2 regions of the Polaromonas sp. CG_9.5 genome follow, and region 2 is predicted to be linked to the other one. Evidence: predicted binding sites of a transcription regulator. Region 2 holds the regulator's gene; the other holds the start of a gene.
What was found. The regulator HrcA, encoded in region 2, represses chaperone genes, less so after heat shock. The targets are predictions, from matches to a motif close to TTAGCACTCNNNNNNNNNGAGTGCTAA.
Positions count from the first base shown of each region.

Region 1 (3,415 bases), on a different contig from region 2:
AGGTGCGTCGTCTTTGGCGGACTCGCAGACCATGCACTCGGTCGTCAGCATCAGGGATGCGACGGAAGCTGCGTTTTGCAGTGCGGTGCGGGTCACTTTCGTAGGGTCCAGGATACCCATTTCGATCATGTCACCGTAGGTGTCGTTGGCGGCGTTGAAGCCGTAGTTGCCGGTTCCGGCCATCACGGCCGCTACCACCACAGAGGCTTCGCCGCCTGCGTTATAAACGATTTCGCGCAGTGGGGCTTCGATGGCGCGCAAGACCAGCTTGATGCCGGCGTCCTGATCCGGGTTGTCACCCTTGATGACACCAGCGGTCTGCTTGGCGCGCAGCAAGGCCACACCGCCACCAGCCACGATGCCTTCTTCGACGGCTGCACGGGTGGCGTGCAGTGCGTCTTCAACGCGCGCTTTCTTTTCCTTCATCTCGACTTCGGTAGCAGCGCCAACCTTGATCACGGCAACACCACCGGCCAGCTTGGCCACGCGCTCTTGCAGCTTTTCACGGTCGTAGTCGCTCGAAGCTTCTTCGATCTGAACGCGCACTTGCTTGACGCGGGCTTCGATGTCGCCTGCTTCGCCAGCACCGTCGATGATGATGGTGTTTTCCTTGCCCACTTCGATGCGCTTGGCCTGGCCGAGGTCAGCCAGCGTCACTTTTTCGAGCGACATGCCGACTTCTTCAGCAATGACCTTGCCGCCGGTCAAGACAGCGATGTCTTCGAGCATGGCTTTGCGGCGGTCGCCGAAACCAGGGGCCTTGACGGCCACCACCTTCAGGATGCCGCGCAGCGTGTTCACGACCAAAGTTGCCAGGGCTTCGCCTTCAACTTCTTCAGCAATGATCAGCAGGGGACGGCCAGCCTTGGCGACTTGTTCCAGCGTTGGCAGCAGGTCACGGATGTTGCTGATCTTCTTGTCGTAGAGCAGGACAAACGGGTTGTCCAGCAGGGCGGACTGCTTTTCCGGGTTGTTGATGAAGTACGGGCTCAGGTAGCCGCGGTCAAACTGCATGCCTTCGACGACGTCGAGTTCGGAGTCGAGTGACTTGCCGTCTTCAACGGTGATGACGCCTTCTTTGCCGACCTTGTCCATCGCGTCAGCGATGATCTTGCCGATGGTCTCATCCGAGTTGGCAGAGATCGAGCCGACCTGTGCGATTTCCTTGGAGGTGGTGGTGGCCTTGGAAGCTTTCTTCAGCTCTTCAACCAGGGCAGTCACTGCCTTGTCGATGCCGCGCTTCAGGTCCATCGGGTTCATGCCGGCGGCCACGTACTTCATGCCTTCATGCACGATGGCTTGTGCCAGCACGGTGGCGGTGGTGGTGCCGTCGCCCGCGATGTCGGAGGTCTTGGAAGCAACTTCCTTGACCATCTGCGCGCCCATGTTCTGCAGCTTGTCCTTGAGTTCGATTTCCTTGGCCACGGACACACCGTCCTTGGTCACGGTAGGGGCGCCGAACGAGCGCTCCAGCACCACATTGCGGCCTTTGGGGCCCAGGGTCACTTTGACCGCATTGGCCAAAATGTTCACGCCTTCAACCATGCGTGCACGGGCTTCGCCGCCGAAAATTACGTCTTTTGATGCCATGATTCAAATTCCTTGAGATTTATGAATGAAATAGGCTGCTTGCGCACGTCCTGCGTGCCTAAGCAGCTATTAAATAAGTAGCAATGTCGAAGTAAAAGAGAAATTACTTCTCGACCACTGCAAACAGGTCTTCTTCTTTCATGACCAGCAATTCGTCGCCGTCAACCTTGACGGTCTGGCCGCTGTACTTGCCGAACAGGACGCGGTCGCCGACTTTGACGGCCATGGCGCCGAGTTCGCCCTTGTCGTTCTTCTTGCCGGGACCGACGGCCAGCACTTCGCCTTGATCCGGCTTTTCAGCAGCGCTATCAGGAATGACGATGCCGGAGGCGGTTTTGGTTTCGTTTTCCACACGTTTGACGATGACGCGGTCATGCAAAGGACGAAGATTCATGAAAAGCTCCTTGTTTTAAACAATAGGTTTGGTAAATCAGAAGCACCCACGAAGAGTGGATGCCTGTCAATTTGATGGTTTGAAGGTGCTGTTAGCACTCCGCCCCATTGAGTGCTAATGATATGGGCGTTTAGGCTGCATTTCAAGACCCGGGTGTTTAATTGATGTGTCAGGCGGTGATTGCAGCGCCCAGCACTGGACAGAAGGCGCTGATACTATCCACTTTCTTTGCCCACTTAGCGTGGGGCTTTGCCAGAGCGAGGCGCCGGTTTTTTTACCCTGTGTGATTTTCTTATTTCCCGATCGATATTCATGCAGACTTTCACTGATTCATTCTTTGGCATTCGATCAGCGATGCAGCATGGCCATATTGAGGACCTTCGCCTCAAGGGCCGCAAATCGGCTGGTGAAAAGGTCGTGGTATGAGTTTGGCTGAACTTCCCGACGCCTGGCCTGCGGGAAGCGGCGAGGTCGCCAGGCGCATTCGTACGATGGCGTGGGATAAAACGTCGCTCGGGCTTTGCGACACATGGTCGCAAAGCCTGAAGACCGCGTTGAACCTGGTGCTGCCGGCCAAGGTGGAAATGGCGCTTTTCTGGGGGCCGGACAAGCTGGCTTTTTATAACGATGCTTACGCGCCGCTGATTGGCGACAAGCATCCGCAAGCCCTCGGTCAGCCCAGTGGGCAATACCGGAGCGATTTATGGGTCGATATTGAACCGCTGCTGCTTGATGTATGGGCCAGCGGCGAGACGTTTTCTGCGCAGGACTGGCCTTTTTCGATCAGCCGCCTGGGGCATCGGACGACGGCCTATTTTGATATTTCGTTTTCTGCAGTGCGCGATGAAACCGGTGCCGTGGCAGGCGCGCTGTGCATCGTCAATGAAACCACGCAGCGCCTGCTGGACGAAAAAGCGCTTGCCGACAGGGAAGAGGCCCTGCGTGCGGAGCAGGAATTTGCCCGGCTTTTATTGAACTCCACTTCTGAAGGGTTTTATGCCCTGGATCAGTCGGGTGCCACGACGCTGTGCAACGCCGCTTTTCTGAAAATGCTCGGCTATGTGTCGGCTGATGAGGTTCTGGGGCAAAAGCTGCAGCCCGACATTCGCCCGATGCAGGCCGACAAAGCACTGGGCCCGGAGGCGGTCAGCCTGATCCAGAGCGCCGCGCAGACGGGCTTGTCCGTGCGCAAAGAAGGCGTTCGTTTCTACCGTCAGGACGGGACGGACTTTCCGGTTGATTACTGTGTGGAGCCAATCTGGCGGCTGGGCGTGCTGGATGGTGCCATCTGCACGTTTTCTGACATCAGTGAGCGACTGGCCACGCACCAAGTCAGAAAAGCACGCGAGAAGGCCGAGAGCAACCTGCGAAAAATGCATGACCAGTTGCGCCTGGCCGAGGCTGCCGGCGGCATTGGAAGTTTTTTACTTG
Region 1 is NZ_JAXCHR010000013.1:21,529-24,943, forward strand. Features, by position in the region: gene groL (chaperonin GroEL) at 1-1,590, opposite strand, end outside; gene groES (co-chaperone GroES) at 1,694-1,984, opposite strand; gene RCH06_RS11460 (PAS domain S-box protein) at 2,407-3,415, shown strand, end outside.
Region 1: groES (co-chaperone GroES) is a predicted target of HrcA. The motif match lies at 2,076-2,102, and genes of this name have one in related genera.

Region 2 (3,415 bases):
TCCAGATCAGGCGGCGAAGCCGTGTGCGCTCAGGCCACGCCTTCATTCCAGTGCAGTTTTTTACGCAAGGTATCGAAGTAGCTCCAGCCCTTGGGATGCAGAAAACGCATCTGGAACTCCGACCGCCTGACGACGATCCGGTCGCCGTGCAGCAAGCTGGCCAGCGACTGCATGTCAAAACTTGCGCTCGCATCCCTGCCTGCTACAACTTCGATAGCTATCTCCCCTGAGTCAGACAGCACGATAGGCCGATTTGACAAGGTATGGGGGGCAATGGGCACCAACACCCAGCCGGCGATGGAAGGATGCAGCATCGGGCCGCCCGCAGACAGCGCGTAAGCGGTGGAGCCGGTCGGCGACGCAATGATCAAGCCGTCGGCACGCTGGTTGGCCACAAAGCGGCCATCGACTTCAACGCGCAATTCGACCATGCCGGAAGTCGCGCCGCGATTGACCACGACATCGTTCATGGCCGTTGCGCTGAAAACGCAGTGACCGTCGCGCATGACCTTGGCTGTCATCATGCCGCGCCGGTCTTCTTCGTACTCGCCGCGCAGCATGGGTTTGAGCGTGTCCTGATAGTCTTCAAAGGCGATGTCAGTGATGAAGCCGAGCCGCCCCTGATTGATGCCCACCACGGGCACGCCAAATTGAGCCAGCTGGCGACCAATGCCCAGCATGGTGCCGTCGCCGCCCACGACCAGCGCCAGATCGCAGTGAGCGCCGATTCCGGCTGCATTAAGGGTAGGAAACTGGCTCAAACCGGTATTGCGGGCGGTGTCTTCCTCAAGCGTGACCTCGCAGCCCTGGGTGCCCAGAAACTGCGCAATGTCCTCCAGTGCGGAACGAGAGCCTTGGGCGTTGTATTTGCCGATCAGGGCGACATGGCGGAATTGCGACTTCATCGTCAAATTACATCACAACATTCTTTGCAAGCTTCGTAAAATGTTCCCATGCTTGATAGTCGTGCCCGTTTGTTGTTGAAAGCGCTCGTTGAGCGCTATATTGCCGATGGCCACCCGGTCGGCTCACGTACGCTGTCCAAGGCTTCAGGCCTTGAACTGTCGCCCGCCACCATCCGCAATGTGATGAGCGACTTGGAGGATATGGGCCTGATCGTCAGCCCGCACACCTCTGCGGGCCGCATTCCCACCGCCAGAGGCTATCGCCTGTTCGTCGATACCATGCTCACCACGCAGCGCGATCCGTTCTCGGCTGCCTCGCACATGGCGCGTATCGCACCGGATCAGCCCCAGAAAGTCATCAGCAACGCAGCCCACATGCTGTCGAGCCTGTCGCAGTTTGTGGGCGTGGTGATGGCGCCGCGCCGCACTTCGGTGTTCAAACACATCGAGTTTTTACGCCTGTCTGAAAAGCGGTTTCTTGTCATCATTGTTTCCCCGGACGGCGATGTGCAAAACCGCGTCATCTTTACCGAGGCCGACTACACCGCTTCGCAACTGGTTGAGGCGTCGAATTTTCTTAATTCGCACTATGCCGGCATGGCGATAGAAGAAGTGCGCGAGCGCCTGAAAAATGAAGTCGAAGCGCTCAGGGGCGAAATTGCCACCTTGATGCAGGAAGCGGTGCTGGTCAGCTCAGAAGCCATCGAGTCACGCGACGAGGTTGTCGTTTCCGGCGAGCGCAACCTGCTGGCCATCAGTGATTTTTCCAGCGACATGGGCAATCTTCGCAAGTTGTTTGACCTGTTTGAGCAGAAAGCGCAACTGATGCGCCTGCTCGATGTGTCCAGCCGGGCAGAGGGCGTGCGGATTTACATCGGCGGCGAAAGCCAGGTCATTCCGTATCAGGAACTGTCGGTGGTCACCGCACCTTACGAAGTCGACGGGCAGGTCGTGGGAACGTTGGGCGTGATTGGCCCGATGCGCATGCCGTACGAAAAAATGATCCATATTGTCGACATCACGTCCAAACTGGTCAGCACCGCCCTGAGCCACAGCAAATAGAGCCACTACAATCTGCCGGTGGCATGGGGCGTTAGCTCAGTTGGTTAGAGCAGAGGACTCATAATCCTTTGGTCCACAGTTCAAGTCTGTGACGCCCTACCACGCTAGATATGGAAAGCCTGCTGCTTACAAAGTAGCAGGCTTTTTTATGGGCTGCGTTTGCTCAAACCGCAATAATTCACCATGACCCAAGCCAGCCTCTTCAAAATTCCTGAATCCGTACTGGTCGTCATTTACACGCCACAACTTGACGTGCTGCTGATTGAGCGTGTCGGCCATGCGGGGTTTTGGCAGAGTGTCACGGGCTCCAGGGATGCTTTGGACGAACCCTTGGCCGAGACAGCGCGGCGCGAGGTATTTGAAGAAACCGGCATTGCGGCCACGCCGGCCCAACTGCGCGACTGGGGCTTGATAAATGTGTACGACATTTACCCGGCCTGGCGGCACCGTTATGCGCCCGGTGTCACGCGCAACGCAGAGCATGTATTCGGTCTGACCGTGCCAACGACCTGCGCTGTCACGCTCAGTCCGAGTGAACACATTGCCTGGCAGTGGCTGCCGTATCGGACTGCTGCCGATACCTGCTTTTCGCCCTCCAATGCCGAGGCTGTTTTGCTGTTGCCGAGGTTCGTGGATTCAAAGGATTAAAGCGCGCTGAAGCTTTGCGCTGCTGTTCAGAGAGTGCGCTGAATACTGCTGGCACGCGAAGCCAACGTGGTAATCAAGGACAAAGCCTTTGCCGGGCAACTGCGTGCTTGTGTGCATGAAGCCGTGGCCCACCGCGGACAGCGCCTTGATGCGGCAGCTTATAGCCAGCGCTCTCTGGTCATGCGTGGGCAGGGCGGGGTCGCCTATGCCTTGATGCGGCTGGCGCTGCTGTTGACGGGTCAGCGTTATTGACGCTTCTTGCAGGTCAGCGCACCATCAGTCGCAAACCTTTGCTATTGAATACATAGCTGGATACGCAGGCAGGTAAAGCGCATGGGGCCTGAAAGGTCTATAAACAGGCGGTCAGAGCGGTTTTTGGCAGGCTGGTAATATCCAACATGCTTATGAAAACTACTACGCATCCCCAAGACGTGACTGATGAAGGAACGCCTGTATCGGTCAAGATTCGCGAACGCCTGGTGCTGGCGCGCAAGCGTTTCAATGCCAATGACAACATCGCCGAATTTATTGAGCCGGGTGAACTCGAACTGTTGCTCGACGAGGTGGAAGTCAAGATGCAGGGCGTGCTCGACAGCATGGTGATCGACACCGTCGGCGACCACAACACGGGCAATACGGCGCGCCGGGTCGCAAAAATGTACCTCAAAGAGGTATTCAATGGCCGCTATGTCGCGCCACCCAGAATTACCGAATTCCCCAACGCCGAGCATCTCAATGAGTTGATGATCGTCGGGCCGATTACCGTTCGCAGCGCCTGCTCGCACCATTTTTGCCCGGTC
Region 2 is NZ_JAXCHR010000010.1:21,302-24,716, reverse strand. Features, by position in the region: gene RCH06_RS09750 (NAD kinase) at 30-905, opposite strand; gene hrcA (heat-inducible transcriptional repressor HrcA) at 954-1,967, shown strand; tRNA gene RCH06_RS09740 (tRNA-Ile) at 1,993-2,069, shown strand; gene nudB (dihydroneopterin triphosphate diphosphatase) at 2,151-2,615, shown strand; gene RCH06_RS09730 (hypothetical protein) at 2,682-2,867, shown strand; gene folE (GTP cyclohydrolase I) at 3,014-3,415, shown strand, end outside.